4 regions of the Arthrobacter paludis genome follow, and region 3 is predicted to be linked to each of the others. Evidence: riboswitches for the same ligand, from Rfam matches in the RefSeq annotation. Region 3 holds a riboswitch; each other region holds the start of a gene.
The links. A riboswitch is a leader RNA that binds a small molecule or an ion and turns the genes downstream of it on or off. The one in region 3 is predicted to bind S-adenosylmethionine.
Positions count from the first base shown of each region.

Region 1 (5,808 bases), on a different contig from region 3:
CGAAATAGGCCTCCCAGTAGGCGGTGCCGTTCGTCTGGTCGCCGGAGTTGTCGGCGGTCACGCCTGTCGGCGGCGAGGCAGGCACGATGGCCTGCAGGGCATAGGCGGTGGAGCCGCCCACCGCGAGTGTGGCCGCGGCCGTCACGGCGGCGGCGGACCAACGGATGTTCGTCATGATGATCCCCAAGTGATTCGGTTGTGTGCCGAACCGCCGCAATCCCCACGATGCGGCGCCCCAAATTCGGCGGGGCGCCCCCCACGGGCGCCTTGCCGGGAAACCTACCAGCGGGTTGGTCCGTTGCAAGGGGCGAAGGACCATGCGCGTCAAGGCCTCACAGCGGGTGGATTATGTTGCACTGCGGCGGGGAATCCGGGAAGCGTCGAGGGCCGTGATGACGGCCTTTTGGCGGTCAGGGGGACCGCGGGGGCGCCACCAGCGCGCACTGGACTGCACTGTGCGCGCGCAGGCGGCGGGTGGAGGGCGCGCTTGGCCGGGCCCGTCTCCCCAGGGGGCCGGACAGCGCGGAGGGACGGCGCCTCAGGCGAAGATGGTCTCCCGCAGGACGCCGTCCAGCTGCTGGATGTCCGTCAGGAACCCGTCGTGGCCGAGGGGCGAGGAAATGTACTGCACGCCCGGCGCGCCGGGCAGGAGGGAAGCGAGCCGCTCGGACTGCTCCGGCCAGTAGAGCCGGTCGCTGTCGACGGCGGCCACCATGAACTCGACGCCCGCGAGCCCCGCCAGGGCCGCCTCGACGCCGCCCCGCCCGCGGCCGACGTCGTGTCCGACGAGTGCGTCGTTCAGGACGAGGTACGCATTGGCGTCGAACCGCCCCACCAGCTTGTCCGCCTGGTGGTCGAGGTAGCTTTCGATCTGGAACCGCCCGCGGTCCCGCGTGGCCGATCCGTACGGGTCCTCCGCGCCCTGCGCCCGGTTGCCGAACCTCAGGTCCAGCTCGGGCTCGGCGCGGTAGGTGATGTGCGCGATGCGCCGGGCCAGGGCCAGGCCAGCGTCCGGGAATCCGCCGTCCGCGTAGTAGTCCCCGCCCCGGAATCCGGGATCGAGGCGGATGGCCGCGGACTGGGCCTGGCCGAACGCGATTTGCTCCGCGCTGGCCGCGGCCGTCGCCGCGATGACCAGGCAGTGCCTGACCCGCTCCGGGTGGCAGGCCGCCCATTCCAGGGCGCGGGCCCCGCCCATGGAACCGCCGAGCACCGCGTGCCAGGCGCCGATCCCAAGCGCGTCGGCGAGCCGCGCCTCGAGGCGCACGGAGTCGCGGATGGTCGTGAAAGGAAAGCGCGAGCCCCACGGGTTCCCGTTCGGGTCCGGGGACGCGGGTCCGGTGGTGCCGTAGCAGCCGCCGAGCATGGCCGGCGCGACCACGAAGAAGCGCTCGGTGTCGACCGTCAGGCCCGGGCCGACGAACCCGTCCCACCAGCCGGGCTCGTCGCCTTCACCGCGGGCGACGTGGGTGTCGCCGGTGAGGGCGTGCAGCAGCAGGACGGCATTGGAGGCGTCCTCGTTCAGCGTGCCCCAGGTCTCGAACCCGATGTCGACGGCGGGCAGCCGGCCCCCCGTCTCGAAGTCGAACGGCCCGGTGTGCAGGCGCCGCAGGACGCCGTCGGGTGCGGTCCCGACGGCGCCCCGCGTCACCTGCGGAGTGTCCACGTTGGTGCTCACCGCACCGCCTGCGCCGAGGCCGTCGGGTGCGCGCCGGCGGACGCGAAACCGGACTCCAGGTCGGCGATGATGTCGTCGATGTGCTCGATCCCGACGGCCAGGCGGACGAGGCCCGGCTTGACGCCGGCGGCGAGCCGCTCCTCCTCGCTGAGCTGGGCGTGCGTCGTGGACGCCGGGTGGATGGCCAGGGAGCGCACGTCGCCGAGGTTGGCGACGTGGGAGTGCAGCGACAGCCCGTCGATGAAGGCCTGCCCGGCGTCCTTGCCCCCGGCGATCTCGAACGCGACGATCGCGCCGATGCCCTTCGGCCCGTACTTGCGGCCGCGCTCGTACCAGGGGCTCGAGGGCAGGCCGGCGAAGGCCACCGACTCGACCTGGGGGTGGGCCTCGAGGAACTCGGCGACACGCTGGGCGTTGGCGGCGTGGCGCTCCACGCGCAGGCTCAGGGTCTCGAGCCCCTGGGCGATCAGGAAGGCGTTGAGGGGCGCGACGGCGGAGCCCAGGTCGCGGAGCAGCTGCACGCGGGCCTTGAGGATGTACGCGAGGTTGGCCCCGAGGATGCCGTTGGCGCCGAGGTCACGGGCGTAGACGAGCCCGTTGTAGGACTCGTCCGGCGTGTTGAACCCGGGGAACCGCTCGGGGTCGGCCGCGAAGTCGAAGTTGCCGGAGTCCACGATGGCCCCCGCGATGGCCGTGCCGTGGCCCCCGAGGTACTTGGTGGCCGAGTGCACGACGATGTCGGCGCCCCATTCGATCGGCCGGACCAGGTACGGGGTGGCGAGCGTGTTGTCCACGATCAGCGGCAGCCCGGCCGCGTGCGCCACGCCGGCCACGCCCTCGATGTCGAGGACGTCCTGGCGGGGGTTGGAGACGACCTCGCCGAACAGGGCCTTCGTGTTCGGGCGGATCGCCGCCCTCCAGCCCTCGAGGTCGTCGGGGTCGGCGACGAACGTCGTCTCGACGCCGAGCTTGGCCAGCGTGTGCTTGAGCAGGTTCTGCGTGCCGCCGTACAGGCTCGGACTGGCCACGATGTGGTCCCCGGCCTGGGCGAGGTTGAGGATCGCGAACGTCGTCGCCGCCTGGCCCGAGGCCAGCAGCAGGGCCCCGATGCCGCCCTCGAGGTCGGCGATGCGGGTCTCGACGGCCTCCTGCGTGGGGTTGCCGATCCGCGTGTAGATCGGCTCCAGCTCCTGCAGGGCGAACCGGGCGGCCGCGCTCTCCGCGCTGGGGAACACGAACGAGGTGGTCTGGTAGATCGGCAGGGCCCGGGCCCCCGTCGCCGGGTCGGGCGCCTGGCCGGCGTGGATCTGGCGGGTCTCGAAGTTCCAGTTCTGGGACATGGTCTCCCCTTCTCGTCGGGGCCGCCTCCACGCCACGCACGCCAGCGGCCTGCGTGCGGGATCGACCCGCGCTTGTCCGTTGCCTTGTGGCAACGGACCTGGTCCTCACCCGGGGCACCCCACCGCGAGTGGAGGGTTGCCGGCCAGCAAACCGGGGTTTGACGCTGGCGCTCATGACCGTCCCCCAAGTCTCCGGCACCCGGGGCCGCCGCGGCAAGCCGCCCCGTCGCAATGTGACGCACCGCCCTCCGGGCCCTACACCGTCGGGTCCGCGATCGCCGCATTGTTGCGCCGGTTAGGCCACCCTAAGTCGAGACGCACTTCACAAGGTGACATCATGAATCCATGAGGTTGGACCATGTTTCTTACGCCTGCGGACCCGACGGACTGACGGCCACGGCCGAGCGGGTCGCCAAGACCCTGGGGCTCGAGTCCGTCAAGGGCGGGGTCCACCCGCGCTTCGGGACCCGGAACGTCATCTTTCCGTTGAAGAACCGCCAGTACCTGGAGGTGGTGGAGGTCCTCGACCACCCGGCCAGCGACAAGGCGCCGTTCGGCCAGGCCGTGCGCGCCCGCTCGGAGATGGGCGGGGGCTGGATGGGCTGGTGCGTCGCCGTGGACGACCTCGCCCCGTTCGAGGAGCGGCTGGGCCGCAAGTCGGTGCCCGGCAACCGCAAGTTCCCCGACGGGCAGGAGCTCACCTGGCAGCAGATCGGCATCAAGGGCCTCATCGCGGACCCGCAGGTGCCCTACATGCTCCGCTGGGACGAGGGCACCGAGGCCCTGCACCCCTCCAACGCCATCCCGGACCCGCAGGGCCGGATCTCGAAGGTGTGCATCGCCGGCTCCCGCGACCGGGTCCGCGAGTGGCTGGGCCAGCCGGACCGCTCCCCCGTCGGCGACGACGTCGAGGTCGAATGGCAGGCACCCAACGGCATCCCGGGCATCCTCTCCGTGACGTTCGAGACCCCCACGGGCCCCATCACGCTGTAGCCCCAGGCCGCGCAGTGCTCGACGGCGGTCCCGCGGTGCGGGGCCGCCGTCGCCGCGTCTAGGCCCCGATGCCGATGGCCGCCCCGAAGAGGGCGTACCCGACGAACCCGGCCGCGTCGAGCAGCGCGTGGGCGACGACCAGGGGCATGACGCGGCCCGTGCGCACGTGGAACCACGCGAACACGACGCCCATCGCGACGTTGCCCAGGAACGGGCCGAAGCCCTGGTAGACGTGGTAGGAGCCGCGCAGCAGCGCGCTCGCCGCGATGAACGCGCCGGTGCCCCACCCGAGCGCGGCCAGCCGGTCGCGCAGGAAGCCGACGACGATGGTCTCCTCGAGGATCCCGTGGCGGACCGCCGAGAGCAGCAGGACGGGAACCGTCCACCAATAGGGGTCCAGTGCCGCGGGCACGATCGCCGTCGTCACACCCGCCGCCCGGCCCGCCGCGTACACGCCGAGCGTGCCCACGCCGATCACGGCGAAGAGCAGCAGCCCCCAGGCCGCGTCCCGGCCCGGCCGGCGCAGGTCGAAGCCCATGGCGCGGAACCCGTTGCGGCCGCCCAGGGCGAACAGCAGGAAGACCAGGGCCACGGGCGCGAGGTCGAACGCGATGTCGAGCAACTGGTACGTCAGGTCGAAGTAGCGGCGGTCGCTCAGCGGCGGGTTCATCGTCGTCGTCTGCCCGCCGAGGGGACCGCGCGTCAGCTTGTCCGCGAGCTCCACGACGGCGTAGGCGGCCGACTGGCCCAGGGACAGCGCGAGGACGATGCCGAGTTCGAGCCACGGGACGCGGCGGCTCCCCGGCAGGGCGGTGCGGGCGTCCGGCTCTGGCTGCATGCTCCGATCCTAGGTGCGGAACAATGGCGCCATGACCCGACCGCCGCTGCCCGCCGAGATCGGCCTCGCCGGACGGCTCCGGCCGGGCCCGGACTGGGCCGGCGGCGTGGTCGAGGAGGGTGGCCGCGAACACATGGTGCTCGTGGCGCGCGGCCAGGCGGTGCTGCGCATGGCGCGGACGCCGGCGGCGGCCGCCGACCTGGCCCGGCGCACGGCCCTGGCGGACGCGCTGGCCCCGCTGCTGTCGGCGCGGGTGCCGCGCTCCCTCTCGCCGGTCTGGAGCGGGGACGACGGCGGGGTCCAGACCGCGGGGGCCTCGGGCACCGTCGGTCCGGACGGTACCCCGGGCGTGCGCGCCGCCGTCGTGCTCGAGTACCTGCCTGGCGCCGCGCACCCGCCGCACCGCGGGGAGGCCGCGACCCTGCGCGCCGTGCTCGCGGACCTGGCCCGCGTCGACACGGCCCCGCTGCGCCACCTGCTGGCGCCCCCGTTCGCCTACCGGGGCCCCTGGACTCCGCTGCGCGAGGCGGAGACGCTCGCGGCCCTGCCGCCCGGGCTGCGCGCGGCGGCGGAAACGGTGTTCGCGCGCCTGCCCGGGTTCGCCGGCGTGCCGCCCGGCCTCGTCCACGGCGACCTGGCGGGCCACAACATGCACTGGGACGCCGGCCGCCTCGTCGGGATCCTGGACTGGGACCTCTCCGCGGCGTGGGACCCGGCGGTGAACGCCGCGCACCTGGCGCTGTGGCACGGCCGCGACCTGCTGCCGCTCATCGCCGCGGACGCCGCGGCCGCACGCCGGGCCCGGGTGTGGATCGGGGCGTTCACCCTGGAGGCCGTGCACGACGCCTCGCGCCGCACGGACGCGCCCCGGCTTGACCGGCTGTTCCGCAAGGCCGGGCCCCGGCTGCTGGACGCCGCTGCGGCGGCCCGCTGATCGGTGGGCCGCATCAGGGGGCCCC
Region 1 covers NZ_JBXAEW010000008.1:55,296-61,103, reverse strand. Annotated here, with positions in the region: gene AC1Q5D_RS08290 (hypothetical protein) at 1-175, opposite strand, end outside; gene metX (homoserine O-acetyltransferase MetX) at 539-1,678, opposite strand; gene AC1Q5D_RS08280 (bifunctional o-acetylhomoserine/o-acetylserine sulfhydrylase) at 1,675-3,018, opposite strand; SAM riboswitch class IV at 3,082-3,197, opposite strand; gene AC1Q5D_RS08275 (VOC family protein) at 3,364-4,011, shown strand; gene AC1Q5D_RS08270 (CPBP family intramembrane glutamic endopeptidase) at 4,070-4,849, opposite strand; gene AC1Q5D_RS08265 (phosphotransferase) at 4,881-5,783, shown strand.
Region 1: it holds a riboswitch for S-adenosylmethionine, as region 3 does, so the genes downstream of both, AC1Q5D_RS08280 (bifunctional o-acetylhomoserine/o-acetylserine sulfhydrylase) here and AC1Q5D_RS05105 (MFS transporter) in region 3, are expected to answer to the same signal.

Region 2 (5,808 bases), on a different contig from region 3:
GCGACGTCGAACAGGGCGGCCGTGGCCTCGAGCACGAGCGGCGGCAGGGCCACGTGCGCCTTCTGGGACGCGAGTTCCGCCCGGAGGTAGGCCTCCTCCGGGGACAGGCCGAGCTCCGGGTCGAACGCGGCGTCGAGGTCGCGGGCCGCCGCCGCGACGAGGGCCTCGGCCGCGTAGACCTTGGCCGCGATCAGGCCGACGTGCTCCTGGATGATCGGGTCCTCGCGGAAGAGGCCCGAGCCGGTGTTGAACGTGCGGGTGCGCGCGGCCACGAGGCCGGAGGCGTCGCGCAGGGCGGCGCGGCCGATCCCGGCCAGGACCGCCAGCAGGCACAGCTGGAAGAACGCGGGCTCGAGGGTCGTCGCGACCTTGCGCTGGAGGATGTCCGCCGCGTCGACCTCCACGTCCGCGAACTCCGCCGTCCCGGTCCCGGTGAGCGGCTGGCCGAACCCGTCCCAGTCGTCGTGGATGGTCACGCCGGGCGCCTCGCGGCGCACGAGCGCGTACTGGCGCCCCTCCACCCCGTCGGTCGAGGCCATCACGACGACCCAGTCCGCGAAGATCGAACCGGTCGTGTAGTACTTCGTGCCGTTGAGCAGCCAGCGCGCCCCGCGGCGGCGCAGCCGCGTGTTCGTGGTGCCCAGGGCGTTGCCGCCGCGCTCGGTGGCGGCGTTGCCGAAGATGTCCCCGGCGAGCACGCGCGGGTACCAGCGGTCCCGGAACGCCGCGTCCTGGTCGGCGATCGTCTCGACGAACGCGAAGTGGCTGCGCAGCAGGTGGGACACGTTCGAGTCGGCCTCGGCGAGCTCGACGAGCAGCCGGAACAGGTGCTCGCGGGTAATGTCCTCGCCCCCCGCGGCGGCCGGCACGCGCAGGGCCGTGAACCCGGCCTCCTGCAGCCAGCGGACCTGCTCGAACGGCAGGACGTGGTCCTGTTCGCGTGCGGCGGTGCCGGCGGCGATGCGGGTGAACAGCGGGCGGAAGCGCCCGGCGAGCTCGGCGTAGCGGGCCTCGCCGGAGGCGGTCGTGGTGGTGGCGGTCTCGGTCATGGTGGCGGCTCCTCGTGGCGGTGGCTAGCGGGCGGCGGGCTCGCGGTCGGCGCGGCCGGGCCCGCCGTGCGCGGCGGCGGCCTCCCGGGGGGCCGGGGCCTGCTCCGCCTCGTTGTCGGGGCCGACGGCGGCGCCGCCGTCGTCCGCGCCCCAGCGCGAGGCGAGGTCGCGGTGGCGGGTTTCCGGCGCCAGCAGGGTGGCGACCACCGTGATGAGCCCGACGCCGACGATGTACGCGACCACCCAGATGGGGTCGCCGCCGCCGGCCGCGAGCAGCGCGGTCGCGACGAGCGGGGCCAGGCCGCCGCCCAGGACCGAGCCGAGCTGGTAGCCGATCGAGACGCCGCTGAACCGGACGCGGGTGGAGAACAGCTCGGAGAAGAACGCGGCCTGCGGGCCGTACATGGCGTCGTGGCCGATGTTCATGCCGAGCACGACGGTGAGCAGGATCAGCAGCGTGTTGCCGGTGTCCAGCAGGGGGAAGGCCGGGAAGACGAGCGCCGCGCTGAACACCGCGCCGAACAGGTAGGTGCGGCGGCGGCCGAAGCGGTCGGAGGCCCAGCCCCACAGCGGGACGGTCACCAGGCCCAGCGCGGAGGCCACGAGGACCGCCGTCAGGCCGGTCTCCCGGGAGATCCCGCCCTGCGCGAGGTAGGTGAGGATGAAGACCGTATAGACGTAGTAGTAGGCGTTCTGGGCGATGCGCAGCGCCGTGGTCAGGGCGATCTGGCGCGGGTGCGTCTTCAGGCTCTCGAGGACGGGCCGCGGGGCGACGCGCTCCTCCGTGACGACGCGGCGGAACTCGGCGCTGTCCTCGACCTTGAGCCGGATGACGAGGCCGACGGCGACGAGGACCAGGCTCGCCACGAACGGGATCCGCCAGCCCCAGGACAGGTACGCGGCCTCGGACAGCGAGGACTCGAGCAGCAGCAGCACGCCGGTGGCCAGCAGCATGCCGGAGCTCGGGCCGATCTGCGTGGCGCTGCTGGTGAGGCCGCGGCGGCCCGGGGCGGCGTGCTCGACCGTCATCAGGGCCGCCCCCGCCCATTCCGCGCCGTAGCCGATGCCCTGCAGCACGCGCAGGAGCAGGAGCAGCAGCGGGGCGAGCGCGCCGGCGACGGCGTAGGTGGGCAGCAGCCCGATCGCGGTCGTCGCGAGGCCGGTCAGCAGCAGGGACCCGACGAGCACGGCCTTGCGCCCGATCCGGTCGCCGAAGTGCCCGCCGAGCAGTCCGCCGACCGGGCGGGCGACGAAGCCGACCGCGTAGGTCGCGAACGCGGCGATGGTGCCGACGAGCGGGTCGGCCGGCGCGAAGAACAGCGGCCCGAAGACGGTGGCGGCGGCCAGCCCGTACAGGACGAAGTCGTAGCCCTCGATCGTCGTGCCGATGAAGCTGGCGACGGCGACCCGGGTGGTGGTGCGCCGGGAATGCGCCGGCGCGGGGGCGGTGGTGCTCATGGTTTCCTCCTCGGTTGCCCGGGGAGAGCCGGCCCAGCCCGCGCACCGCCGGCGGCGCGGACCGCGGCGGGACGCGCTGGGGGTGGGGCGTCTCCATCGGTCCTGGCGGTAGCACCGTCCCCGGCGCGCAGGGCGCGGGGTGGTTGCTGCGGCGTCGTCGAGCCAGGTCTCTCGGCCGCTCTGGATGGTGTTGTGCCCGCCGTGGCGGGTCCCTCCAGTGTGGCGCGGGATCTTCGACCTGGCCCAGCCGCGGGGCCCCCGGACGCAACGTTTCGACGCAATCGGGCTCAGCCGCCGAAGATGACGCGTTCGTGACGCCTTGGTGACGCCCCGCGCCGTCACATGACGCGGCGCCGTTGACGCCGCGGTCCGGGCGCGCGATACTGCGCCCGGGCCGCGGTCCCCGGTCAGGCCACGGGCGCCCGTTCGGCGGCGGGCTCCCCGGCCGGCGCCGCCGTCGTCCCCCGGGCGCGGCGGCCGTAGCGGAGGCGGAAGAACACGTAGCAGCCGAGCGTGAACGGGATCCCGAAGTACAGGGCGGCGACCTGGGCGGGGTCGAACGCGATGCCGATGACGGAGACGAGGCAGAACGCGAACGCGAGGATCGGCACCCACGGGTAGGCCGGGGAGCGGTAGGCGAGCGTGGCGGGGTCGCCCCCGGCGCGGAGGAACTGGCGGCGGTGGAAGAAGTGCGCGGCGGCGATCGACATCCACACCGCCACGGTCGCGAATCCGGCCACCGAGACGAGCACGAGGTAGACGGTCTCCGGGGCGACGACGCTGGACACGAGACACGCCATGGCGGCCCCGATGCTCACCAGCAGCGCGTTCAGCGGGATGCCGCGGCGGGTGACCCGGCCCAGCGCGGCCGGCGCGTGCCCCTCGGCGGACAGCGAGTGCAGCATCCGCGCGCACGAGTAGAGGCCGCTGTTGCCCGCGGAGAGCAGCGCCGTGATGACCACGAAGTTCATGGCGTCCGCCGCGAACGGGATGCCGATGGCCTCGAAGACGGTCACGAACGGGCTCTCGCCCAGGGTGGCCTCCTCGTAGGGGACGACGGCGGCGATCACGGCGATCGCGCCCACGAAGAAGATGACTAGCCGCAGCACCGTGGTGCGCATGGCCTTCGGGATGGCGCGCTCGGGGTCGGCGGTCTCCCCCGCCGCGACGCCGATGAGCTCCGAGCCGGAGAACGCGAAGAACACGGCCAGCACGGTCACGAGCACGCCCGTGGCGCCGTTCGGGAACAGGCCCTGGTCGGTGGAAAAGTTCTCGAGCGGGCCGGGGAACCCGCCGGCAGCCATGGGGTGGAAGCCGAGCAGCGCGGCGCCGCCCAGGATGATCAGGCCGACGACGGCGGCGACCTTGATCAGCGCGAACCAGAACTCCGTCTCGCCGAAGACCTTCGCGGAGACCGCGTTCATGGCGAACAGCGCGGACGCGAACGCCAGACACCAGATCCAGACCGGCACGTCCGGGAACCATCGCTGCATGAGCAGCCCGGAGGCCGTGAACTCGGAGGCCAGGGCCACGGCCCAGGTCAGCCAGTACAGCCAGGCCGTGGCGAAGCCCGTGGCCGGGCCCATGGTGCGGGCCGCGTAGATGTGGAACGCGCCGGAGACCGGGTAGCGGACGGCGAGCTCGCACAGGCAGGACATCACGAGGTAGACGACGACGGCGCCCGCCAGGTAGGCGATGATCGAGCCGAGCGGGCCGGCCTGGCCGATCGTGTACCCGGAGGAGACGAAGAGCCCGGACCCGATGACGCCCCCGAGGCCGATCATCACCAGGTGGCGGGACTCCATGGAGCGGCGCAGGCCGCCGTTGGCGGCCGCGTCCACCTCCTCGGGCGTGGGGGCCGGGGCCTCCGGTTGCGGGCGGGCAGGTGCCATGGTTCCTCCACGGGTCGCGGGACGGTGCTGCGCCCGCTCCTCCGGGACGGCCGGCGGCGGGGCGTGATCAAGCTAACAGCGGTCCGCGGCGGCCCCTCCCCGGCCCCAGCGATGGGCGGCGTCGGCGGCGGACCGGGCGGGCCGAGCACCAGCAGCGCTGGGGCACGGGGCGTCATCCTCCGCCGCCGTCGCGGGCGGAGGGCCGCGTTAACGACGGCGGCGCCGCCCCCGGGTGGGGACGGCGCCGCGGCGCGGGCTCTGCCCGGCGGCTGGGCCGGTCGCTAGCCGACCAGGCTCTGCGAGCCGATGCGGTACTTGGCCGCGCGGTGGGAGTCCTTGACGCGGTCGCCGGCTCCGAAGAGCTTGTTGCGCAGCGTGCCCGGCGCGTAGTCCTGCGGGTAGGCGCCGCGGGCCTGCAGCTCGGGCACGACGAACTCGACGACGTCCTCGAACGAGCCGGGCGTGATGGCGTAGGCCAGGTTGAAGCCGTCGACGTCGGTGTCGTCCACCCACTCGATGAGCTTCTCGGCGACCTCGGGGCCGGAGCCGATGGACACGGGGCCGAAGCCGCCGACGCCGATCCACTGCGCCATCTGGCGGATGGTCCACGGCTTGTCGACGTCGCCGGAGGCCTTCTTGAAGTTCTCGACGGAGGACTGGATGGCGTTGGATTTCACGTCCTGGCCGATGACGCCGTCGAGGTCGAACTGGGACATGTCGATGCCGGTCCAGCCGGAGAGCAGGGCGAGGGCGCCGTTGATGTCCGTGTAGGACGCGTAGTCCTCGTACTTGGCCTTCGCCTCCTCGGTGGTGGCGCCGGTGATGACGGTCTGCATGGCGTAGATGCGGATGTCGTAGCGGTCCCGGCCGGCGGCCTCGGCGGCGTCGCGGATCTTCGCGACCGTGTCCCGCAGGATCTCCTTGGTCGGCGAGTTCACGAACACGGCCTCGGCGTTCTCGGCGGCGAAGCGCATGCCGCGCGGGGAGGCGCCGGCCTGGAACACGACCGGGGTGCGCTGCGGGCTGGGCTCGGTGATGGCGATGCCGGGGACCTTGAAGTACTTGCCCTCGTGGCGGATCTCGTGGACCTTCGACGGGTCCGTGAAGACGCCGGACTCGCGGTCGCGGACCACGGCGTCCTCCTCCCAGGAGCCCTCGAGGAGCTTGTAGACGACCTCGAGGTACTCGTCCGCGTGGTTGTAGCGCTCGTCGTGCTCGAGCTGGTCCTCCTGGCCCATGTTGCGCGCGGCGGAGGGCAGGTAGCCGGTCACGACGTTCCAGCCGACGCGGCCCTTGGTGAGGTGGTCGAGCGTGGCCATGCGCCGGGCGAACGGGTACGGGTGCTCGTAGGCGGTGCCGGCGGTGATGCCGAAGCCCAGGTTCTCGGTCACGGCGGCCATGGCGGAGAC
Region 2 covers NZ_JBXAEW010000026.1:22,207-28,014, forward strand. Annotated here, with positions in the region: gene AC1Q5D_RS17145 (acyl-CoA dehydrogenase family protein) at 1-1,049, opposite strand, end outside; gene AC1Q5D_RS17150 (MFS transporter) at 1,074-2,507, opposite strand; SAM riboswitch class I at 2,598-2,698, opposite strand; gene AC1Q5D_RS17155 (amino acid permease) at 2,915-4,399, opposite strand; gene AC1Q5D_RS17160 (LLM class flavin-dependent oxidoreductase) at 4,681-5,808, opposite strand, start outside.
Region 2: it holds a riboswitch for S-adenosylmethionine, as region 3 does, so the genes downstream of both, AC1Q5D_RS17150 (MFS transporter) here and AC1Q5D_RS05105 (MFS transporter) in region 3, are expected to answer to the same signal.

Region 3 (5,808 bases):
ACCCTGTCCACCGGGCTCACCCCGCCGAATCCGGAGAAGGCCGCGGCCTACGCCGTCGAGAAGAAGCTGCGCCTCCAGGAGCGGATCCACGAGTGCGTCGGCGCGGCCATCGGCGCCGGCGTCAACGTTGCCCTGGGCACGGACGCCGGCGTCTGCCCGCACGGGACCAACCTGACCGAGCTCGGGCACCTGGTCGACTTCGGCATGGACCCCGCCGGCGCCATCCGGGCGGGCACGCTCAACGCGGCCCGGCTGCTCGGCCTGGAGGACCGCATCGGGTCCGTGGAGTCCGGCAAGGACGCGGACCTGGTGCTCACCGCCGTCGACCCCCTGGCGGACATCCACCGCCTGGCCGACCCCGCCAGCATCGCCGTCGTCATCGCCAAGGGCCGCACCGCCAAGGACACCCGCCGGGCCGCGCTCGTGGGGGCGGAGGCGTGAGCGCGCGGAACCCGCTCAAGCAGCGCGACGCCGCCCCCGACGGGCAGGTCCCCGTGGCGCACGCGGTGCCGCCGCGGAAGCCGACGCTCGGTTCGCGGCTGCTCGACGGCGTGGAGCGCGTCGGCAACCGGCTGCCCGAGCCGTTCGCGCTCTTCCTGGCCCTGTTCGGGGTCGTGGCCGCCGCGTCCACGGTCGTGTCCTGGTTCGGCGTCACCGTCTCCGTCCCCGGCAGCGACGAGACCACGCCCGTGCGCGGGCTGTTCACCGGCGAGGGCATCGCCTGGCTGATGACCACCGCCGTCGACAACTTCATCGGCTTCCCGCCCCTGGGCGTGGTGGTCACCCTGCTGCTCGCCGTCGGCGTCGCCGAGCGGACCGGCCTCCTGATGACGCTGGTCAAGAGCACCCTCGGCCGCGCCCCCGGCTGGGCCCTGCCCTACGTCATCGCCCTGGTGGCGCTGGCGGCGCACATCATGTCGGACGCGTCCCTGCTGGTCATCCCGCCGCTGGCCGCACTGGTCTTCAAGGCGGCGGGCCGGAATCCCGTGGCCGGCCTGCTCGGCTCCTACGCGATCGGCCTCGCGGCCTTCAGCTGCACGCCCTTCATCACCTCGACGGACGCCCTGCTGGCCGGCATCTCCAACGCGGCGGCGGGGCCGGTGGAGCACCTGGTGCTTCCCGTGACCCCGGTGTCCAACCTGACGCTGAACCTGGTGCTGTCCGTGGTGCTGACCATCGCCGGTGGCCTGGTCATCTCCCGGGTGCTCGAGCCGCGGCTGAACCGGATGGGCGTGGGAACGGCCCCCGTCGAGGCGGAGGCGGGGGAGGAGACGACCGAGGTGACCGCCGCGGAGCGCTCCGCGCTGCGCTGGGCCGGCCTGGCCCTGCTGGCCGTCGCCGCGGGGGTGCTCGCGCTGTCCCTGCCGGCCGGGGCCCCGCTGCGCAACGGGGACGGAGGCTTCCTTCCCGAGTCGCCGCTGCTCTCCTCCGTCGTCTTCCTCGTCTTCACCGTGCTGATCGTCCCGTCGATCGCCTACGGGGTGCGCCTGAAGAAGATCACCGGCACGCAGTCGGTGGTCGAGATGATGGGCCAGTCCGTCAGGGACGCCGCATCGTTCATCGTCGTCGCGTTCATCCTGGCGCAGTTCCTGGCCCTGTTCTCCTGGAGCGGGCTGGCGTCGTGGGTCGCCGTCAACGGGGCGCGCCTGCTGGAGGACGCCGACTTCACGGGCTACGGGGCCATCGTGGCGTTCGTCGTCGTCGTCTCAATCCTGAACCTGGTCATCGCGTCCGGATCCTCGCTGTGGACGCTCATGGCCGCGGTGTTCATCCCGATGTTCGGGCTGATCGGGTACGAGGCCGGCTTCGTCCAGGCCGTGTTCCGGGTGGGCGACTCCGCCACGCAGGCCCTGACCCCGCTCAACCCGTACCTGGTGATCATCCTCGCGTACCTGCGCCGGTACGAGCCGGACGCGGGCCTGGGCTCGCTGATCGGGCGGATGCTGCCGTTCACCGCCGTGTTCTGGGTGCTCTGGCTCGGCGTCCTCACGGTCTTCTTCCTCACCGGGACCGGCACCGGGCCCGGGATGGACATCTACACCGGCTAGAACACCACCACGGGCTTCAGTGTCGCCCCGCTGGCGCTGTCCTCGAACGCCCTGTTGATCTCGGCGACGGGATACTGCTTCACGAGCCGGTCGAACGGGAAGAGGCCGGCCCGGTGCAGGCCGATCAGCCGGGGGATGAACAGCGGCGGGTTGGAGTCGCCCTCGATGACCATGCTGATCGTCTGCCCGGAGAGCAGCTGGGTGCCGACGTCGATGGTCGCCTCGGTGCCGAGCGCGCTCGCGCCGACCAGGGCGGCGTGCCCGAGCGTGCCCATCGAGTCGGTCATGGTGCGGAAGACGGCGGCGACGCCGGTGGTGTCCACGGCGTACTGCGCCCCGCCGCCGGTGGCCTCCCGGATCTGGTCGATCTGGTCGTCGGCGCGCCCGTCGACGGTGTGGGTGGCGCCGAGCTCCTTGGCCAGTTCCAGCCGGGAGGGGACGACGTCGACGGCGACGATGGTGGTCGCGTTGGCGACGCGGGCGGCCATGACCGCGGCGAGCCCGACGGCGCCGGCGCCGAAGACGACGACGTTGGACCCGGCCTCCGGCCGGAGCACGTTCAGGACCGCGCCGGCGCCGGTCTGGATGCCGCAGCCCAGCGGGCCGAGCAGCTCGAGCGGGGCGTCGTCGTCGACCTTCACCACGCTGCGGCGGGCGACGTTCGCGGCCGAGGCGAACGCGGACTGGCCGAAGAAGTGCGAGGAGACGGGGGCGCCGCCGTCGCGCGAGAACGCAGCCGTCCCGTCGGCGCGGCGGCCGGCGAAGTTGTGGTCGTAGAACGCGGCGCAGTAGGCGGGGTGCCCGTCGCGGCAGAACCGGCAGGCGCCGCAGCTGTTGAAGCTGAGCACCACCTTGTCCCCGGGGGCGAGGTCCGCGACCCCGTCGCCGACCGCCTCGACGGTGCCCGCGCCCTCGTGGCCCAGGACGGCGGGCAGGGGAGTGGGGTACCACTGGTCGCGGACGATCGCGTCCGTGTGGCAGACCCCGCAGGCGGCGAGGCGCACCCGCACCTCGCCGGGTCGGGGGTCGTCGAGTTCGAGTTCGGCGAGCTCGAACGGGGCCTTCGGGGCGGTGGCGAGGGCGGCGGTGACCTGCATGGTGGGCTCCTTGCGCTTCGGGATGTGGTGCGGCCCACCCTAGGCGGCTGCGCCGCGGAGGCGAAGGGTGTGTCGCCGCCTGGCCGGGCCAAGCGCGGCGCTGGCCGCCCATGACCGTTCATGACGTCCCCGGGTGCGGCCCGGGCGCGTGCCCGGATACGCTTTGGGAGGAATCACGAGCGCCAACGCTGCAGAACCCTGGTTCGTTGGCCGGCAACCCTCCGACCCGTGTGGGGTGCCCCAGGTGATGATTCGGCCCGCGCCACCCGGTGGCGGGCAAGACCGGTAGCGCCCGCCCTCCCGGGGCCCGGGCGCGCCCCGAGCCGAACGAGGTCCGCATGTCCGCACCCCCGTCCGCCCCGCCCGTCCGCGTCCGCGACAAGCGCCGCGTGCTCCTCAGCGCGTTCGTCGGCACCACCATCGAGTGGTACGACTTCTATCTCTACGGCACGGCCGCCGCGCTGATCTTCAACGTCCAGTTCTTCCCGCAGGCCAGCGAAGTCGCCGGAATCATCGCGTCCTTCGCGACCCTCGCCGTCGGCTTCCTGGCCCGCCCGCTCGGCGGGATCGTCGCCGGCCGGCTCGGCGACCGGATCGGCCGCAAGGCCCTCCTCGTGGCGTCGCTGCTGCTCATGGGCCTGTCCTCGACGCTGATCGGGCTGCTGCCCACGTTCGCGTCCATCGGCTGGTACGCCGTCGTCGGCCTCGTGCTGCTGCGCCTGCTGCAGGGCCTGTCCACGGGCGCCGAGTGGGGCGGCTCCGCCCTGCTCTCCGTGGAGCACGCGCCCCGCACCCTGCGCGGCTTCTTCGGCTCGTTCACGCAGGTCGGCTCCTCGGCCGGGATGCTCCTGGCGACCGGCGCGTTCTTCGTCACGCAGAACGCCCTGACCGCGGAGCAGTTCGAGTCCTTCGGCTGGCGCATCCCGTTCCTGGCCTCCGCGGTGCTCGTCGCCGTCGGCCTGTGGATCCGCCTCGGGGTGGAGGACGCCCCCGAGTTCCAGGCCCTCAAGGCCAGCGGCGAGACCGCGCGCACGCCGGTCCGCGACGTCGTGCTCCACCACCGCCGCGCCCTGCTGGTGACCATCGGCCTGCGCCTGGCCCAGCCGGCGCTGTTCTCCACGATCACCGTCTACATGCTCACCTACCTCAAGGACGTGCGGGAGAACTCGACGGCCGGCGTCGTCGCCGTGATGGTCGCCAGCGCCATCGGCCTGGCCTCGGGCCCGCTGTGGGGCCTGGCCTCCGACCGGTTCGGCCGGCGCCGCATCGCCGTCGCCGCCGCGGTGGGCATCGGCGTGTTCGTGTGGCCGTTCTTCGCCTTCCTCGGGGCCGGCCCGCTGGCCCTGTTGCCGCTGGTCGTCATCCTCGGCCTGAACGTCCTTCACGACGCGATCTACGGGCCGCAGGCCGCCTGGTTCGCCGAGCAGTTCCCGCTGCGCGTGCGCTACACCGGGGTGTCCATGGGCTACCAGCTCGGCACGGTGGTGTCCGGCGGGCTGACCCCCGTGATCGCCGCGTCCCTGTTCGCCGCCGGCGGCCGGACCCCGTGGCTGGTCTGCGGATACCTCACGCTGCTGGCCGGGCTGTCCCTGGCCGCCGCGCTGGCCGCGAAGGACCCGGCCCAGGCGGCCCGCAGCCGCGAGCGCGCCGGCCTGGGCGCCCACGACGAGTTCGCCGACGGGCCGATCACGGGCGACGGCGGCGTCGCCGTCGCCGTCCCGGCCGGCGCCCCCGAGCCCACCCCCGCGAAGTAGGAGGAACCCGCCCATGCCCCGGCCGCTGCTGCTGAACGCGTTCGAGATGATGGTGCCCGTCCACCAGTCCCCGGGGCTGTGGCGGCACCCGGACTCCGGCGCGGCCGGGTTCGAGCGGCTGGACTACTGGGTGGACCTGGCCCGGGCCCTGGAGGACGGCGGGTTCGACGGGCTGTTCCTCGCGGACGTGCCCGGCCTGTACGACGTGTACGGCGGCGGGCCGGACGCTGCCATCCGCTCCGGAGTCCAGTACCCGCTGCTGGACCCCGTCGTCCCGGTGTCGGCGATGGCGGCCGCGACGCGCCGGCTCGGCTTCGGCATCACCGCGTCCGTCACCTACGAGGCCCCGTACCTGCTGGCCCGGCGGTTCGCGACCTTGGACCACATGACCGGCGGGCGGGTCGCGTGGAACATCGTCACGAGCTACCAGGACTCGGCCGCCCGCAACCTGGGCCTGGCCGGGCAGATCCCGCACGACGAGCGCTACGACCGGGCCGACGAGTTCATGGACGTCGTGTACAAGCTGTGGGAGGGGTCCTTCGAGCCCGGCGCCGTCCGCGCCGACGCGGAGGCCGGCGTGTTCACGGACCCGGGGAAGGTGCACGCGATCGGCCACGAGGGCCGGTACTTCTCCGTCCCCGGCCACGCCCTGGCCCAGCCCGGGCCGCAGGGCACGCCCCTGCTCTTCCAGGCCGGGGCGTCCGCGCGCGGGCAGCGGTTCGCCGTGGACCACGCCGAGGCGATCTTCTTCTCCGGCTCCTCCCCGGCCCTGGTCCGGCGCTGGGTGGACGGGGTCCGAAGCGAGCTCGAGGCGCGCGGCCGGTCAGGGGACGCCATCAGGGTCTTCGCCATGGCCACGGTCGTCGTCGCGGAGACCGACGCGGCCGCGGCCGCCAGGCTCGAGGACTA
Region 3 covers NZ_JBXAEW010000004.1:207,585-213,392, forward strand. Annotated here, with positions in the region: gene AC1Q5D_RS05090 (metal-dependent hydrolase family protein) at 1-441, shown strand, start outside; gene AC1Q5D_RS05095 (AbgT family transporter) at 438-2,048, shown strand; gene AC1Q5D_RS05100 (NAD(P)-dependent alcohol dehydrogenase) at 2,045-3,145, opposite strand; SAM riboswitch class IV at 3,317-3,434, shown strand; gene AC1Q5D_RS05105 (MFS transporter) at 3,484-4,899, shown strand; gene AC1Q5D_RS05110 (LLM class flavin-dependent oxidoreductase) at 4,913-5,808, shown strand, end outside.

Region 4 (5,808 bases), on a different contig from region 3:
CGGGAGAGTAGTTGCTCCATCTGGGCGATCTCCTCGCGGTGGTGGTCGACCATCTGCCGGGCCAGCCCGACGGCCTGGTCGTTGAACCCATCGCTCACCTGCTGCTGGGCCATCGCGACGGCACCCTGGTGGTGCTCGATCATTCCGGCGAGGTAGATCCGTTCGGCCTCGCCGGCCGGGGCGTCGCGGAGCCGGTCCATCTCCTCGTCGGAGAGCAGGCCCTCCATGGAGCGCTGAAGCCCGTCGGTCGCCTGCTGCGGGGAGGTCGATTCGCCCTGGGCCTTCAGCCACGCGCCCAGTTGCTCGGCCTGGCTGGAGTGGTTGGCGCCGACCTGCCGGGCCACGTCCTCCACGTCGTCGTCGATCCCCGGCTTGGCGAGGAGGATGTCGGTCATTTCGATGCCCTGCTCGCGGTGCGGGAGCATCGTCTGCGCGAAGAGTGCGTCCTCCGGGCTGTGGTCCGTGGCGCTGTCGATGGCCTCCGTTGCTGCGGCGGGGGCGGGCTCGGGGGACGGGGCGGAACAACCGGCCAGCGCCAACGCGAGTGCGGCGGCTGCGGCCGGAAGGGCGGCGGAAAGCTTCGGCATGGGTTCCTTCGACGGGGGCGGGGATGTTCCCTCACCCCCCGTGGGAACGCCCCACAGACTATCCGTCCACCGACCGCGCATCCGCGTTCACCCACGGCGTGGCGAAGATCTGGCACTCACATCAGGAGAGTGCTAATCTCATAACAGTTGAGTCGGAGAGACTCAACTCTAGGGACGCCCTAGGAAGACCACGACAAGGCACCCCGGTGCCGCGAAAGGGAGTTGATCGCAATGGCCACCATGTTCGACCCGTTCCGCGAGCTCGACCGCGTTGCGGGCGCCCTCCTCGAGGGGCGCAGCGCCCTGCGGGAGATGCCGATGGACCTGTTCCGCCAAGGGGACCACTACGTCCTCAGCGCCGACCTGCCCGGCATCGATCCGGACTCCGTCGACATCGACGTCGACGGCCAGCTCCTGACCATCCGGGCCGAGCGCACGCTCAACGCCGACGAGGACGTCCAGTGGATCACCCGGGAGCGCCGCGGAGGCAGCTTCGTGCGGCAGCTGAGCCTGGGCCAGGGCCTGGACACTGAGAACATCGCGGCCCACTACGACCGCGGCGTGCTCAGCGTGACCATCCCGGTCCAGGAAACTGCCAAGCCCCGCAAGATCGCCGTCCAGGCCGGCACCCCGGCCGAGACGATCGAGGGCAAGACCGGCGGCCGGCAGCGCTCCGTCGAGGCGTAGCCCCGCCTCCGGGCGCGGGCGCGCGCCCGCAAGCGGCGCCCGCCCGCGCCCGGGCCCTCACGCGCAGCGGCCCCCGCCCGAGCCCTCACGCGCAGCGGCGCCGGGACACCACCCAACGTGGCGTCCCGGCGCCGCCGGCGTTCCGGGTCAGGCCTTGGCGACCTCCACGGAGACGGGTACCGGGTTGCGGAACAGGTCCAGCACCGGGCAGTGCTCGTCGACGGTCCGCTGCAGTTCCTCGTAGCGCTCCCGGGGCTCGGGTCCGGTCAGGGTGACCTTGAGCCGGACGTCCGAGAAGCCGGGGCGGACGCCGTCGGCCGTGCCGAACAGGCCGCGGACGTCCAGGTCGCCCTCGGCGTCGATCGCGATGTCCTCGACGCGGATGCCCAGCTGGTGCGCGTACAGCCGGTAGACCACGACCTGGCAGGAGATGAGCGCGGCCAGCGCAGCCTCCACGGGGCTCGTGCCCTCGTCGTCGCCGGCCAGGGCCGCCGGCTCGTCGATCGTGAACTCGTGCCGGCCGGCCGTGATCCGGGTCGCGACCGAGCCGATTCCCTCTCCACGCGCCCGGAACACGAGGTCGGCGTTCCCCGGGTCCTGCCCGATGCGCTCGAACCAGTTGCGGCCCGCGGCCTCGAGCCGTTCGGCGCGGACCGTGGCCTCCTCGAGGTCGATGTCGAAGTCCGGGGTGATGGCGGTTTCGGTCATAGGTGTGCCTTTCGCTCTCCACGCGCCGCGTCCCCTGCGGCGCCGTACTTACGCGCGCCGGGCTGGCGCGCGTCGAATCGTCACCTGGGGCACCCCGCTACAGCCTGAGGGTTGCCGCCCCGCCGGCCAGGGCCTTCGCGGCAGGGACTCTTGATTCAGGGCCGATTGTGCCCTGTTTCACAATGTCGCGGCAACCGGAGGCGTCGCTGGGAGTCACGTGGGGCGCCACCGGCGCCATAGGGTGTGCGGGGGCGGACGACGGCGGCGCGCCTGAGGCGCCGGTCCGCCCGGCGACGCGCTTGGGGCGCCGGTCCGCCCACCGGCCTGCTGCGCGCTGTCCCGTCGCCCGCGCCTACGCCCAGACGATCACGAGGCGGGCGGCCTCCCTCGGCACGGTCGGATCGATGCCCGTCAGGTCGGCGAAGCGGCGCAGGCGGTTCATGAGGGTGTTCCGGTGGCAGAACACGCGCCGGCAGGCCTCGGCGACGCTTCCCGTCTCGAGGTAGGCGCGGACGGCCTCGACCAGCCGCGTGTGCTCGGCGGGTCCGCAGCCGGCAAGTGCCGAGTCGACCGGTGCGCCGAGGGGCACGCCCGCCTCAGCCAGCCGGAGCCGCGCGATCCGGGGCCACGCGTCGTCCAGCGTCGCGGCCCGCCCATCCACGGGATCGGCCAGGCCGGCCAATTCGCGCGCCAGCCGCGCCGCGGGCCAGATGCCGGCGAGCCCGTCGACCGATTCGACCAGGCCGCAGGACAGGGCCCGGACCCGCTCGGTGGTCTCGGCCGCCGCGGAGCCCGGCCGGCCCGGGGCCCAGAGGACCGTGAGGCCGTCCGCGGACGGGTGGGCCATCATGAGGACTCCCCGGCGCTCCGCCTGGGCGGCCGCGATCCGCAATCCCGAGGCCGCGTCACCGAGTGCGACGGCGACGCAGAGCGGCGTCCCGGCATCGATGCCGAGCCCCTCGGCGATCGCCTCGAGCTGGGCGGGGGTCGCCGCGGTCGGACCGAGTAGGGCCGCCAGGTGCGCCTGGCGGGCGGAGCTCTCCTCCAGTGCCATCCGCTGGCTCTCGCGCAGGTAGACCGCCTGCGTCAAGGCTGCGTACTCGTCGACGATCCGCCACACCGAGTCCGCCTGCCGCACCAGGAGCGGCGCGTCGCCGGGCCCGGCCTGACCGCGCAGCCGGTCCCACAGCACCGTGAAGTCCTGGCGGATGGCCGTCATCAGCGACGCGACCGGGATCCCTGCCCTGGCCCGCGACACCCCGACCTCCAGGGCGATGTCCTGCTGCTCCGCCTCGAGGGCCACCCGGTCGGCCCCCGGCCGCAGCCCCGCGATCAGGGCCTCGAACGACGCGGTGCCGGTCCGGCGGATCTCGCGGGCCGGAAGCGGACCGCCGCGGTAGTCCTCGAGCTCGAGGACCCGGGCGAGGAACGCGTCCGTCAACTCCTCCGCGTCCAGGCCGTCGAGCAGTTCGTTCCAGCGCCGGGCGTCGGAATCCGACAGTCCGGCTGCTTCAGGGGTCTCCAACACGGCCTCCGCGGGCAAAAATTGGGCATTTGCACACGCCAGTCTACGGAACCGGATGTGATTGGCGACACAAGAACGCGTGGGTCCAGGGCATGCTGGGTGGTGGCCGGGGCCGACCCGGCCGGCATCACCCACCACGCGTCCCGCGGAGGAGACATGGCCACCACCACCAACGCCGTTCCGGCCCACCATCTCGAGGCCGGGGCCACCCGGCAGATCTCGGAAGAGGAGGCGCGGAAGGTCACCCTCGGCGCCCTGCTCGGTACCGCCATGGAGTGGTACGACTTCTTCCTGTTCAGCGCGGCGGCCGCGCTGGTCTTCAACGTCCAATACTTCGCCAACGAGAACGCGACGGCGGCCGCCCTGGCCTCCTTCGCCACGTTCGGCGTCGGCCTCGTGGCCCGTCCCCTGGGCGGCATGTTCTTCGGGGCCCTCGGCGACCGGATCGGCCGCCGCCGCGTCCTGATGATCACGATCGTGGGCATCGGCCTCGTCACCGGGCTGATCGGCCTGCTCCCCACCTACGCGGCCATCGGCATCGCTGCCCCGGTCCTGCTCGTGCTGCTGCGCGTCCTGCAGGGCCTGTTCGTCGGCGGCGAATGGTCGGGCGCGATGACGATCGTCGTCGAGAACGCGCCGTTGGCCAAGCGGGCCCGCTACGCCGCCATCCCGCAGATCGGCTCGCCCATCGGCACGATCCTTTCCTCGGGCGGGTTCTTCCTGATGACCCTGTTCTTCTCGCAGGAGAGCTTCAACTCCTTCGGCTGGCGCATCCCCTTCCTGGCCGCGATCCCCATGCTGCTCGTCGCCCTCTACATCCGCAGCCGCCTCGAGGAGTCCCCGGTCTTCCAGGAGCTCATGGAGCACGACGCCGTCGAGAAGGCCCCGATCCGGACCACGCTTGCCCAGTCCTGGCTGCAGATCATCGTCGGCATGGCCGCCGCCCTGCTCGGCGTCGGGGGCTTCTACCTGGTCACGGCGTTCGTCGTCTGGTACGGCGTGAACGTGCTCGGCTACGACCCCTCGCTCATGCTGCTCGGCGGCATGATCGCCGCCGTCGTCGAGATCCCCGTCCTCATCGCCGGCGGGCGCCTCGGCGAGCGCTTCGGCGCCAGCCGGGTCATCCTGTGGGGCGGCGTGCTCTCCGCCGTCGCCACCCTGCCCGCCTTCTGGCTGATCACCAGCGGCAGCGGTCCCCTGGTCGTCGCCGGCATGGTCCTGGCCGTGGCCACCCTGTCTTTCCCGTACGCCGCCTCGGGCACCGTGCTGACCGGGCTGTTCCCGGCCGCGACCCGGTACACCGGCGTCGGCTTCGCCCAGAACACCGCGGGCATGCTCTCCGGCTTCGTGCCTCTGGCCGCCACGGGCGCCGTCGCGGCCGCCGGCAGCCACTGGTGGCCCGCCGCCGCGATGCTCGTGTTCCTGAGCCTGTTCACCGCCGTGGCCGGGGCCGTCGCGCCGCGCCTCAGCGTCGACCTTCCCGGGTTCAAGCACTAGCCCAGCACGGCCGCATGGACGACGGCGGCGGCCGCCCCGCCGCCGTCGTCCCGCACCACCGCTCCATCCCTGCCGCAAGGAACACCATGAGACTCGACCTGCTGGTCACCAACGCCGACATCGTCACCCTCGACCCCTCTCGCCCCCGGGCCCGCACCCTGGGCGTCTTCGCCGGCCGGATCGCGGGCTTCGACGAGGAGGTCGCCGGCCTGGCCGCCGAAGCCGTGCTCGACGCGGGCGGCGCCGCCGTCGTCCCCGGCTTCATCGACGCCCACTGCCACACCGCGTGGTGGGGCCTGGGGCTGGAGGCCGTGGACCTGTCCACGGCGCGCGGGCTCGAGGACGTCTACGCCCGCGTCGAGGCCGAGGCCCGGCGGCTGGACGCGCTGCCCGGCGGCGCCCCCGACCGCTGGATCCAAGGGACCGGCTTCAACCACAAGCACCACGGCGGCGCGTTCCCGGACATCGACCGCCTCGACGCGGCCAGCGGCGGCCGCGCCCTGTACCTGCGCCACACCTCGGGGCACTGCTCCATCACCAACACGGAGACACTGCGCCGCGCGGGCGCGCTCGACCCCGGCTTCACGGACCCGACCGGCGGCGCCGTCGTCCGCGACGCGGCCGGCCGGCCCACCGGGCTCGTCGAGGAGGCGGCCCAGCAACTCGTCCAGTCGATGCTGCTGCCGTACCCGGCCGAGCGGATCGCCGACGCGCTCGACGCCGCGACCCGCCGCTACGCCGCCGCCGGGATTACCGGGTTCACGGAGGCCGGCGTCGGGGGCGGCTGGATCGGCCACAGCCCGG
Region 4 covers NZ_JBXAEW010000025.1:6,975-12,782, forward strand. Annotated here, with positions in the region: gene AC1Q5D_RS16790 (DUF305 domain-containing protein) at 1-587, opposite strand, end outside; gene AC1Q5D_RS16795 (Hsp20/alpha crystallin family protein) at 819-1,274, shown strand; gene AC1Q5D_RS16800 (OsmC family protein) at 1,422-1,982, opposite strand; SAM riboswitch class IV at 2,022-2,138, opposite strand; gene AC1Q5D_RS16805 (PucR family transcriptional regulator) at 2,335-3,510, opposite strand; gene AC1Q5D_RS16810 (MFS transporter) at 3,664-5,004, shown strand; gene AC1Q5D_RS16815 (amidohydrolase) at 5,091-5,808, shown strand, end outside.
Region 4: it holds a riboswitch for S-adenosylmethionine, as region 3 does, so the genes downstream of both, AC1Q5D_RS16800 (OsmC family protein) here and AC1Q5D_RS05105 (MFS transporter) in region 3, are expected to answer to the same signal.